One region of the Sphingobacterium sp. Ag1 genome, then DNA from elsewhere that is predicted to be linked to it. Evidence: riboswitches for the same ligand, from Rfam matches in the RefSeq annotation. Region 1 holds a riboswitch; each other region holds the start of a gene.
The links. A riboswitch is a leader RNA that binds a small molecule or an ion and turns the genes downstream of it on or off. The one in region 1 is predicted to bind thiamine pyrophosphate.
Positions count from the first base shown of each region.

Region 2: it holds a riboswitch for thiamine pyrophosphate, as region 1 does, so the genes downstream of both, thiS (sulfur carrier protein ThiS) here and pnuC (nicotinamide riboside transporter PnuC) in region 1, are expected to answer to the same signal.
Region 3: it holds a riboswitch for thiamine pyrophosphate, as region 1 does, so the genes downstream of both, AAW12_RS16830 (TonB-dependent receptor) here and pnuC (nicotinamide riboside transporter PnuC) in region 1, are expected to answer to the same signal.
Region 4: it holds a riboswitch for thiamine pyrophosphate, as region 1 does, so the genes downstream of both, thiM (hydroxyethylthiazole kinase) here and pnuC (nicotinamide riboside transporter PnuC) in region 1, are expected to answer to the same signal.

Region 1 is NZ_LBGU01000044.1:272,087-275,264, forward strand. It holds gene AAW12_RS21940 (malate:quinone oxidoreductase) at 254-1,753, shown strand; TPP riboswitch at 1,768-1,912, shown strand; gene pnuC (nicotinamide riboside transporter PnuC) at 1,968-2,585, shown strand; gene AAW12_RS21950 (hypothetical protein) at 2,572-3,178, shown strand, end outside.
Region 2 is NZ_LBGU01000031.1:43,139-46,316, reverse strand. It holds gene AAW12_RS07345 (alpha-L-rhamnosidase) at 1-1,311, opposite strand, end outside; TPP riboswitch at 1,472-1,567, shown strand; gene thiS (sulfur carrier protein ThiS) at 1,627-1,833, shown strand; gene thiC (phosphomethylpyrimidine synthase ThiC) at 1,879-3,178, shown strand, end outside.
Region 3 is NZ_LBGU01000042.1:181,634-184,811, forward strand. It holds gene AAW12_RS16830 (TonB-dependent receptor) at 1-1,308, opposite strand, end outside; TPP riboswitch at 1,363-1,488, opposite strand; gene AAW12_RS16840 (amidohydrolase family protein) at 1,716-2,891, shown strand; gene AAW12_RS16845 (acylphosphatase) at 3,010-3,178, shown strand, end outside.
Region 4 is NZ_LBGU01000043.1:774,093-777,270, forward strand. It holds gene thiE (thiamine phosphate synthase) at 1-351, opposite strand, end outside; gene thiM (hydroxyethylthiazole kinase) at 341-1,144, opposite strand; TPP riboswitch at 1,224-1,316, opposite strand; gene AAW12_RS20540 (VanW family protein) at 1,380-2,222, opposite strand; gene AAW12_RS20545 (hypothetical protein) at 2,363-3,178, opposite strand, start outside.

The DNA of each region.
Region 1 (3,178 bases):
ATAACACAAAATCTTTCGATAAATAACGGGTTAAAATAGAAAAACATTGTGTGCTGACCTGGTGTTTATCTTGGAGTAGGGGAGTGTTTTTAATAAACAATTTTAGAATTTTACGGTAAGCGATCGCTCACTTAGGATTATTTTAATAAATCAATGGTATTTTTGAATAAGTGGTTCTAAAAAGTACAGTTTTTTGACAAAAGACTTGGACGTTTACCAAAAACTATATTAAATTTGCATCAATCACAAAAACATGAGCAAAAAATCAAATAAAGAAGTTGACGTTGTTCTAATCGGCGCCGGTATTATGAGTGCTACTTTGGGTACTCTAATCAATGAATTAAGCCCAGACATTAATATTGAAATTCTTGAGCGTTTGGATGTTGTGGCTGCTGAAAGTTCTGACGCATGGAATAATGCTGGCACGGGTCACTCTGCTTTATGCGAGTTGAATTATACCCCCGAACAGAAAGATGGTTCTGTCAAGATTGATAAAGCAGTGAAAATTGCCGAGCAATTTGAAGTGTCTAAGCAATTCTGGTCCTATCTTGTTGATAAAGGCATTATTGCACAACCTGAAAATTTTATCCGTAGCATTCCACACATGAGTGCGGTTTTTGGTGAAAAAGACGCTAAATTTCTAAAAACAAGATGGGAAACGTTGACGACCCAAAATTTGTTTAAGGGAATGGAGTATACGGAAGATACAACATTATTGAAATCATGGATTCCATTAATGATGGAAGGACGTGCGGCAGACGAAAAAATCGCTGCAACAAAAATGGATCTCGGTACGGATGTGAACTTTGGTTCATTGACGCGTGATTTGATCGCAAATCTTGAAAATAAAGAAAATATTTCGATTTCCTTAAACCACGAAGTAATTGACATCGATCGTGAAGACGATGGTCGTTGGGAAGTGGAAGTCAAAGATTTAAAGACAGGAAAGAAGAGAGAAATCAAAGCAAAATTTGTATTCATTGGTGCCGGTGGTCACTCCTTGTTATTGTTGGAAAAATCCGGCATACCAGAAGCAAAAGGTTATGGTGGATTCCCGGTGGGAGGCCAATGGCTACGTTGTGTGAATGAAGAGATCATTAATACACACCATGCGAAAGTATATGGTAAAGCTTCTGTCGGTGCGCCGCCAATGTCGGTACCGCACTTGGATACACGTTATATTGATGGCAAGCAAGCCTTATTGTTTGGACCTTATGCAGGCTTCTCAACGAAGTTCTTAAAACAGGGGTCTTACTTCGATTTACCGGCTTCTATCAAATTGTCTAATATCCGTCCGATGTTATCAGCCGGACTTGATAATTTACCTTTGACGAAGTATCTTATTACTGAAGTCATGAAGTCACCTAAAGATAAACTGGAGTCCTTAAAACAATTTATGCCTACAGCTAAATTGGAAGATTGGGTCATTGAAAAAGCAGGGCAACGTGTTCAGGTCATCAAAAAAGATGAAAAGAAAGGTGGAATTTTGGAATTCGGTACAGAGGTAGTGTCTAGTGCCGATGGTTCTATTGCTGCGCTATTAGGAGCGTCTCCTGGGGCTTCCACTTCTGTTGCTATTATGATCAGCCTGTTGAAGAAATGTTTTCCTGAACGTGCCAAATCAGATGAATACCGTAAAAAACTACGTGAGATGATTCCTTCGCATGGGAAATCATTGAACGACGATGCGCAACTTTGTAAAGAAACGCGTACGCGTACGCACAAAGCGTTGAAATTGATTGCTATAGAATAATCAATTCGACCGAAAATATACTTATGGGGTGCTTGGAATGACCGTGGTCATTCTCGGCTGAGATTATACCCAATAGAAGCGATTGTACCTCCTTGTACAATCGCTTTTATATACCTGATCCAGGTAATGCTGGCGTAGGGATTTAATTTCAATCAAAATAGCCGTTTCTCTCCCATAGGTTTATTATGAATGACACGAAATAATAAACAAGGCGATGACTTCTGAAACAATTCTCGAAGCTTTTATAAAACAGATTCAACAGGCCACCATTGCGGAATGGCTAGGGGTATCCTTTGGTGTTTTACAAGTTTGGTTTTCCCGGCAAAATAAATCCATCAATTACATTTTTGGGATTATTGGGATCTTAATTTCTGTATACGTATTATTCCATGCGAAACTATATGCCGAAATATTGCTACATCTCTATTATTTGATCATGAGCATCTATGGCTGGATCTATTGGAAATATAGTCGTGACGTAGCTACGCCCATAACACACTGTGAGCCGAAAGAATGGTGGATAGTCGGGGGAATTTGTGCCGCCGGTTTTCTCTTGTTTTATTTCGGATTGGTACACTTAACAGATTCTGATGTACCGCTTTGGGATTCTGCAGTTTCCTGTACAGCTTGGGCAGGGATGTGGTTATTGGCAAAGCGGAAGATAGAAAACTGGATATTGTTGAATATCAGTAATCTGATGGCAATTCCTTTACTGATCCATAAAGGGCTGTTTCTTTATTCGGGCTTGACGTTATTTTTATTTGTTATGGCATTTAGTGGGTATTTTAATTGGAGGAGAATAATACGTGAAGAAAGATATGCAATTCAATAGCGAAGATATCGCTATACTGAAAGATAATCAGGCAAAAGGAATTCAGCAGAAAACGTTGTCAGATGGACAATTGCAGCTGATTTACCGTCGGAAGTGGTTTAAGATTTGGGTTCCCCGTGCATTAGGTGGATTGGGGTTAAGTGTACCTGAAGGACTCAGTTTATTGGCTGAGCTGGCTTATTGGGATGGGGGATTAGCCTGGACAGTCACGTTATGTTCAGGAGCAAATCTCTTTGTCGGTTTTATTGATCCCCTTATAGGAAATCAAATTTTCGAAACGGATCGGGTTTGTTTCGGGGGTAGTGGACAGGCATCTGGTACTGCTACGCGTGAAGGGGACCACTATCGACTCCGTGGTTTCTGGAGATACGCTACCGGAGCACCGCATTTAACCCACTTCACATTAAATGCCGCAATTCAGGAGGCGGGAAAACCCGTATTGGATGAAAAGGGTGAACCACTGATCAAGTCATTTTTTGTCGATCGGGATCATGTACTGATTCACTATGATTGGGATACATTTGGATTGGAGGCTACGGCTTCGCATTCTTTTTCACTTGAAGACATTCTTGTCGATGGTAGGCAGTCTTTTG
Region 2 (3,178 bases), on a different contig from region 1:
GCTAATTTCGACGTAACGAAACCCTTTGTAACCGAACTTTGCCATAAACTCATCATTACGACCGCTTAAGGTCAGAATGTCCGTTTGAAAGGGTTCCTTTTCCTTATCGCCCCGATAATAAACATCGATATTGGACAGGTCAAGACGCCCATCTGCCGACAATCGTTCACCATGCTTGATACGTAGCATAGTCCCTGCAGCTCCTTTGACTTTAACTTTTGTAATCCCAGCCATATTTTGGCCCATATCGAAAACATAAGTACGTTGGTCTATCTTTGTCACTGATTTGGGCTTATAGGACTTCACGAGCCGAATCGGTACCATCTGTTGGGAAACGATATGTGCAGATGGCGCATTTCTATACTGAACAGCCTGCCAAGTTGAATCATCATATTTAGGTTTGTCCCAGTTGGGTATTTCCAGTCTTGCATCATAATGCTCACCAGTGTAAATATTATTATAATTAATTGGTCCCGAAGCTGTTTTCCACTGCTTATCTGAAACAATAGTTTCTACTGTACCATCTGTATAAACGATTTTCAGCTCTAAACAGAATGTTGGTCGGGCCCGCCACGGTGCTTTATCAAAGTTCCAAACCGCTAGTGGTTGGTGATTATACCAGCCATTCCCCAAAACAACGCCAATAGCGTTCTCTCCTTGTTGGAGCTGCCGGGTTACGTCCGTCACGACATATAATGTACGCCGGTCGAATCGAGTATACATTGGATCCAGGCGATGGTCTCCTACGCGTTGACCATTCATGGAAAGCTCATATAGCCCTGCAGTGGCAATATACGCGCGCGCAGACTTTATCGGCTTATTTATCTTAAATTCTGTTCTAAAATAAGGCGCTTCTCGCGCATGAATATCCTTATTGTCGCTAATCCATTTTCCTTTCCAAAGGTCCATTCCCATCATTCCAGTTTCGAACGATGCTATTTTAGAACTTGTTGATATACCATCCTTATCCCAGACCTTAACCTTCCAGAAATACGTGGTCTGTGGCTTTAACTGTACGCCGTTATAGGGCACTAACATGGACGAGCTGAGCTGTTTGCCACTATCCCAGCTATTTTTCGTCTCCTTCAGTAGTGCCAGCGAATCTTGCCCTAAAAGGATCTGATAAGCCTGTTGTACCGCACCTTTACGTTGGTCCTCAAGGCGCCAGCTAAGTCTCGGCTGGGTTGCGTCGATACCCAATGGATTGACCAGATGTTCGCACGTCAACTGTACGGCGATGCAGTTGCTTCTAGGTTGGGCATAAGTGTTGTTCGCTATACACAACAGTATTGTTAATAAAATCCTACGCATGAAAAGGTACTATTCTTGGTGGTTGTTAAATTGTTTTAGCTGATTTAAAAATCTAATATATCAAATATTTTCCACATAGTGACCTGTCCTTTCCTGCACGATATACCTCAGACAGCAAAATAAATTTCTTGCAACTTTCATAAAAATAACCTTATATTAGTCGCAACTTTAGGGGTGTCTGCTCATGCAGGCTGAGATTTTACCCTTAGAACCTGATCCGGATCATACTGGCGTAGGGAAAAGTGAGCTGTCTACAAGGTGCATTGCTGCGCCTTTGTGCAGCCATTCCTAAAGTTTTACCAAAAAAATTAAGGAATGGAACTTACAATAAACCATCAAATTCGATTTTTCGATCCCGCACTTACTTCACTTGAAGGCTTGTTACTTTTGGAATTATCTGGCAAAACCCAGGGTGTGGCTGTAGCCATCAACAACCAAGTCATCCCCAAAAAGGACTGGGCTACGACGACAGTTAAGCCTTATGATCAGATTATCTTAATCACCGCATCTCAGGGCGGATAGCCTTTCAAAAAAATCAACCGAGTAATTCACCACAATACAGAAAAAATGACAGCTGAAACAATTACGCAATCCCCCTTTCCAAATGCAAAGAAAATTTTTGTAGCCGGAAAACTATTTCCTATTCAAGTCGCTATGCGTCAAATCTCCTTGAGCCCAACCAAATTAACGAATGGACAGATCGAAATTAATCCGCCGGTAACAATCTATGATACTTCTGGCCCCTACACGGATGACACCGTCCAGATCGATATCCGAAAGGGGCTCCCACGCCTTCGCGAACAGTGGATTTTGGATCGTCAGGACGTCATACAATTGACTGGCATCAGCTCTGAATATGGACAGAAACGACTTTCTGATCCAACGTTGGACGAACTCCGATTTGCCTATAGCCACAAACCGAAAGTAGCCTCTGCCGGCAAGAATGTCACCCAATTACATTATGCAAAGCAAGGCATCATTACCCCGGAAATGGAGTATGTTGCTATCCGGGAAAACCAACGTATTGAGCAGTTGGAAGCTAGTACCCCTGGAATGGATCATCAGCATCGGGGGCAAAATTTTGGAGCCCGAACTCCCAACAAGGCTATTACGCCCGAATTTGTCCGTGAAGAAATCGCCGCTGGAAGAGCAATCATACCCAATAATATTAATCACCCTGAAAGTGAACCTATGATTATCGGACGCAACTTTCTTGTTAAAATCAATGCCAATATTGGCAACAGCGCCGTAAGTTCAAGCATAGAGGAAGAAGTTGAGAAAGCGGTATGGGCCTGTCGTTGGGGGGCTGATACCATCATGGATCTATCCACTGGCAAAAATATTCACGAAACCCGCGAATGGATTATCCGTAACTCGCCAGTCCCAATCGGTACAGTACCGATCTATCAGGCGCTCGAAAAAGTAAAGGGGGTGGCCGAGGATTTAACCTGGGAAATATTCAAAGATACCTTGATTGAACAGGCCGAACAGGGTGTTTCGTACTTTACCATACACGCCGGCGTATTGCTTCGTTATATCCATCTCACGGCATCCCGAGTTACTGGAATTGTCTCCAGAGGCGGCTCTATCATGGCCAAATGGTGTCTTTTTCATCACAAAGAAAATTTTCTCTATACCCATTTTGAGGAAATATGCGAAATTATGAAACAATATGATGTGGCTTTTTCACTTGGCGACGGTCTTCGCCCCGGAGCTATTGCAGATGCAAACGATGCAGCTCAATTTGCGGAGCTCGAAACCTTGGGCGAACTCACCAAAATCGCCTGGAAACATGATGTTCAGGTGATGATCGAAGGGCCGGGCCATGTCCCTATGCAATTGATCAAAGAGAATATGGATAAGCAAT
Region 3 (3,178 bases), on a different contig from region 1:
CCTGCGGACAAGATCCGTTTTTTGTATGGTATCTTTACCAATGATGACGTTAGGCAAACCGTATTTACTTAGTTTATCTCCCGGTCTCATTTCTTCATAGTAACCATAACCTCTTGTATAGTGTAAGGCTGTATTGAGCGTCAATTTGTCGTTCAGTATATTGGTATAATGAAGTTGATGATGTTTCTGCGTATAATTATCTGTTTGATTTTTATACGTGTATAGGTTATAATTCCGGCCAGCGTTCATGAAACGATCCTTCTCGGCACCGGAAATTTCGAGTGCATTATCAGCATAATCATCCATGCGCGACCGATCTCCTGTAATCAATGGTTCAGGAACGCCATTCCAGGCTTGATAGGTCTTTTCTTTTCCCCAGAATACAATTCCTTTTAAAATATGTTTTTTGCCATAATAGCCTCCGTCCACATAGAAAGATTGTAAGTCTGAACTACCTCTTTCGATGTAACCATCGCTACTTATTCGAGATAATCTGGCATTGAAGGCAAATTTGTCGTCAATTAGTCCGGTACCAACTTTGACCGTATTTTTCCAAGTATTATAAGAGCCAAATGAATTGTTGAGTTCTGCGTAAGGGGTTTCTACTAGAGTATTGGACTGAATATTCAATGAGGCTCCAAATGATCCGGCACCATTCGTCGAGGTCCCAATACCACGCTGAACTTGGATGCTCTCGGTAGAAGAGGCAAAGTCGGGAAGGTTTACAAAAAAGGAACCCATGCTCTCCGCATCATTTAGGGGGATTCCATTGAGTGTTACGTTGATTCGTTGATTGTCGGATCCCCTGATCGTCATTCCTGTATAACCTATGCCCGCACCGGCATCGGAATTCACCTGCACGGATGGGGTCTGATTTAGAAGAAATGGGATATCCTGGCCGAGGTTGTTACGTGTTATTTCTTCTTTGGAGATATTTTTAAAGGTTGTTGGGGCATTCCTTTTGGCACGGGTAGATTGAACAAGCACTTCTTCCATTTGAATGGTATTCGGTTCTAATGCTACGGTGAGCTCCAAATTGTCTTTAACATCCACATTTCGGCTCCATGTTTTATATCCAAGAGAAGATACCTGAATCTGGTGTTTACCTGTATTGATACGGTATAGTTTGATCAGTCCATTTGTGTCCGATTGGCCAGCGAAGGATGCTTGTCCATCTATGGATATGGAAACATACTGCAAAGGGGTCTGATTGGTATTGTCTACAGCTTTAATTGTCAGATTTTGTTGCGCAATGGCAATTTGGCTTGAAATAGTAGCTAAGGAGCTACAAATCAAAAATTTGATCATGGTAATGTATTTTGTTTGAGTTAAACAAATCATAGCAAGGGGTTACTATGACCGCACTATTTAACTAACCTCTCCCTACGCCAGCATTATCTGGATCAGGTGTACAGAATTTAATCTGTTGGGTATAATCTCAGCCTTTATTTGTGTTCCTGACAAAACAAGGCACCCCTATTCGATGCTGCGAATATATAAATTTAAAATTGAAATGAAGTATAAAGAAGTAATTTATGACAAATACAAAAGAGGGTATTTATGCTATTATTTCTTTTTGGTTAAAATTTTGTGCAAATTGTTGTTTTTGGTATTTATTGTTCTTTTTAGGTACCTTGGCATGAATTTTTCTACTAGGGTATGTATTCATACAGGTCAAAAATTTTTAGTTACTAAATTGATAGTGAGGAGATAAAATGTTAAAGTATTTAAGCGCTAATTATATTCTGCCGATTACTTCAATGCCAATAAAAGATGGCATTGTTTCGGTGGATGAGGAGGGGGTAATTCAAGGTATCTATGACCCAACTTCATTTACACCTTCAGATAAAGCGAAGGTTGAGAAATATGAAGGAGTGATAATTCCAGGTTTTATCAATGCACATTGCCACATTGAATTGTCGCATATGAAAGGTATTGTTCCTAAAGGTACAGGGCTTCCGAGCTTTCTCAGTAAGGTGATGACAACGCGGTCGGCGTCGATGAAAAAAATAGACGAGGCTATGGCAAAAGCCGATCGAGAGATGTACGAAAATGGTATTGTCGCAGTCGGAGATCATGCCAACACCGATAATTCCTCAAAATTGAAAGAAGATTCACAGCTCCTATATCACACCTTTGTGGAGGTACTCGGAATTGAACCTGAAGAAGCGGACTTTAAGTTAAAGGAGGCTAAATCGTTGACGCAGGAGTTTAGGAATGGGCATGTATCCATTACGCCGCACGCGCCCTATTCTTGTTCGAAGGTCCTTTTCAAAAAATTCAAGAAGATGGTTCCGGAAACAAATATTATCAGTATTCACAATCAAGAAAGTGAAGAGGAGAATAAATTGTTCCGTTATAAAATGGGAGAGTTCTTGGACTTTTATAAAAGTATAGGGAAAAACGCCGATGCGATTAAGGCACAGGCAAGAAACTCGATTCAGTCTTATCTTCCTTATTTACCTTACCCCAATAAATTATTGTTGGTTCATAATACCTATACCTCGCTGAAAGATCTGGATTTTGTAGAGCGCATGGATCGTGATGTGATGTGGTGTCTTTGTCCAAAGGCCAATCTTTATATTGAAGGAACATTACCAAAGGTTCAGAATTTTATGAATGCCGGACAGCGTTTAGTAATCGGAACGGACAGTTTAGCTTCAAACGACACATTGTCTATTTTGGAGGAGCTAAAGGTATTGCATGCGCACTTTGAAGATCTCGATTTCTTGCAGACCATTCAATGGGCTACAATCAATGGCGCTATCGCGTTGAACATTGAGGATGAATTTGGGTCACTCGAAGTGGGTAAAAAACCAGGGATTGTGTTGTTGCAAGGGATGGAACACATGCGCCTAAATGAAGATGTTAAGGTAAAACGTTTAGCGTAGTATTTAATTCCCTAAAACTTCTGTACTTTTGCTCTTATTGAATCGTCCATGGCTGTAATAACGAAACTATAGTCATGGTAAGTTCCATCTGACCGATGGAAGAAAAAATAAGTTACAGATGAAACATTTGAATATTTCAATAAGAGGTAAAGTACAAGGAGTCTTTTTTAGATTGACAACCAAGGCGGTTGCGGATCAGGTCGGTGTTAGGGGCTTTGTTGTCAATTTAAAAGATGGTTCTGTTTATATCGAGGGCGAGGGCGATGATTTTGCACTGGATTCATTGT
Region 4 (3,178 bases), on a different contig from region 1:
TTGAACAGCTTCTATGGACCAGCCTATGGTTAATTTGTCACCATATTTTTCGCGAATAGCGAGCGGCTGCACATCATTTTGCCCCACATGTATTCCCCATGCCTCGATTTTTGCAGCGATTGCTACGGCATCATTGATCACGAGCGGAATACCGTAATGATCGGTCAGTTTTTTCAAACGGATGGCTTTATCCAAAAATGTGGCCGGATCGTCAGCTTTTTCGCGTAATTGAATAAGATCGACTCCACCAATGATGGCTTCTTCGGCGACATTGAGCCAATGTTGAGGATAACAGTCCCGCTCAGAAATTACCAAATATAAAGGGTAGGGAAAAAGCGGATTAATGCGCATAACATTTGATCTTGAGCTTTGATTTTAGACGTTCTGCATTGAGCTGATAGAGCTCATCATAGAGGTTCAATTGTAGGGTACCCGGGCCAGTGGCTTTTTGGGCCGCGAGTTCTCCAGCCAAGCTCAAAATGGACACGCCGGCAACAGCTGCTTCAACATATTGGTCTGTAACACCTAGAAATGCACCAATAAGTGCAGTAGCACTACAGCCAAGTCCTGTTACTTGCGTCATTAAAGGGGCGCCATTAAAGACTTCAACCCTGTATTGTTCGGAAAGAATATAGTCTACTTCTCCGGAAATACAGATAATGGAGCCGGTTTGTTTTTGCAATAATTGGCCAAATCGGAGTGCATCCTTACTAGCTGTCGTGCTGTCGACTCCTTTTGTGTTCGGTTGGTTGAAATTGTACAGCGTCATGATCTCTGATGCATTTCCCCGAATAACCGTTGGTTTGAGATCAAGTAGATTGGCTAATAAATCATTGCGGAATGCCGATATTCCGGCACCCACGGGATCAAGTACCCATGGCCGTCCAATGGTATTGGCATGTTCGGTAGCAACCAGCATAGCTTCGGCTGTATCTTCACTCAAGGTGCCGATATTAATGACAAGAGCTTGCGCAATATCGACAACTTCGCGTACTTCTAAAGGACTGTGAACCATCACAGGGGACGCCCCTAGGGCTAAAAGTGCGTTGGCGGTATTGTTCATCACGACAAAGTTTGTGATGTTGTGTACAAGGGGTTTTTCAACCCTCAGCTGCGCTAATAAATTGATAATTGAATCTTCCATTCTTTTACATGTGCTAAGATGTACGGTGCGGCCTTGGGGGGAAGAAGAGCGATAGCCTGTGCAGAAGGAGTATGCTGTACAGTGGATTTTTGCTTTTCCCTACGCCGGTATAAACCGAATCAGGTTCAAAGGGACTATCTCAATTCTATACAGAATACCCCCAAAGCCATACCAAACTTAAACAAAAAAGTGGACTTTTCATATTTATCATTTTTCGATCACTTCGCTCGCTGAATTAATCGGTCGTATTTTGATCGGCACTAATTTCAGTATACAGGGTAGGGACGTAGGTGACTCGGGCGAAATTTTTGGTTAAAAGTTCTGTTTCTAAAATCTTTCCACCCTGAAACTTTAAGAACTTCTCGCGCCAAATCTCATTTTTACGAAAGAACTGATTGTCTATTTTGAGAAAGTGATGTTCTTTTTCAAAGACATGGTATGCAAAATCCAGCTCCTGATCGATCCTCAATTCGCCCTCTAAACATTTCTCTGTAAACCAGAGGTTGATCTGGAAGGTGTAAGGCGTGTTGTTGGTGAATTGATAATCACGGTAGTTATAAAATACGGTAGCCCCACTGCCGAATGGCAAAACACGACCATCGTCAGGAAAAGGATCGAAGGAGTGATGATAACGTTCGCTGACGGTGAGTGGACTATGGATAACAAGCCAATGGATGAGATTGGATATTTGACAGATTCCACCGCCAATACCCGCCCTTGCTTCACCGAAGGATAACTCCATGCCGGGCAGATACCCTTTCTTTACGGTGGGAAGCCCCACGAGTTTACAAAATGAAAAGGTTTCCTTCGGTCTGATCAGAATGCTATTGATCTGTGCTGCTGCAATTTTTAGGTTGGTCACTTTGTTGATCTGCAATTGCATATTATTTTCGCCCAGCTTTTTTAATAATACAGACTGATGCTTTTTAATACGAAAGGGAAGTTTTTCAGCTGATTTAACTGTGCTGTATTTTTTGTCGTCAAATAGCCAGACGGCTTTTCGCTGCATTCTTCTTACCCATACTGCAAAAAAATAGAGTATGGGGTGCTGTTGACTGATCAGTTTTCTTTTTTTCAATACGATGTTTATTTATCGCTATCAAAATTAATGCAGAAATCTATCTTTTGCCGCTTTTTTTGATTTTGTCCTGCGTTTTTACTGTATAAGGAGGTAGAACTTTTGTTCCATCGGGTGTATACTGTCTTTTCGGTCTATGTCTATTGCGGTTTTCTTGTTTGTACGTATTTGCCCGTGAGCTTCCCATGCCCGTTATAGTTCCAGTTTTCATACGTACAGTTTCCCAAATCTTTTACAATTGATTTTTGTTGCAATACTCCCTTGAAGTAGAATTCATCAACTGTTTCGTTGGCCCGGTAGGATCGCTTGATTTCCGCTGTGAGTTGGTCATTTTGGTCGAAGGTTTGGCGTAGTATATAATCACTTGTTTTCGGATCGCTATACGCATAACGGACCCGACTTTCCCTTTGATCATTTCTGCCCGACACCTCTTCGTTAATGCGATTCTGTTTGTCATAACTGTAAATGGTCCAATCTATCCGCTGGTATAAAAAATGAATGGATTCACTTTTTACAACCTGGAGTTTGCTGTTCAAGTGGTCTATTGTCGCTGTTTGTAATGTTGGATCGTAGGAAACAATGGCGTTTGGGAGATAACGGTAAATGGTGCTGTTGCTCCATTTGCTGTTTTGAAGGTACTGTATGGAGTCGATAAGTCCGAATTGATTATAGCATCTTTTGCTGAAATAATTATTTCCGCCGGAAAGATTGTTGGATGTGAGCTCTTTGCCTTCTTCATATACAGTCGTCACAATTGCTCCAGTTTCCACCTCATTTTCATCGGAAAACTGCTGCATGACGTACGTGCCGTCACATTGATTTTTACGCTGACTGTAGTAAAGAGGGAGAGCTGTATTGGCGATAATAGCCGCTGCATATTGCCTGGATGGAATAAATTGCACTTGTGCAATGGAGTCAAAGAAATGTTGGGCATTATATTGTGACGAAGGATTCTT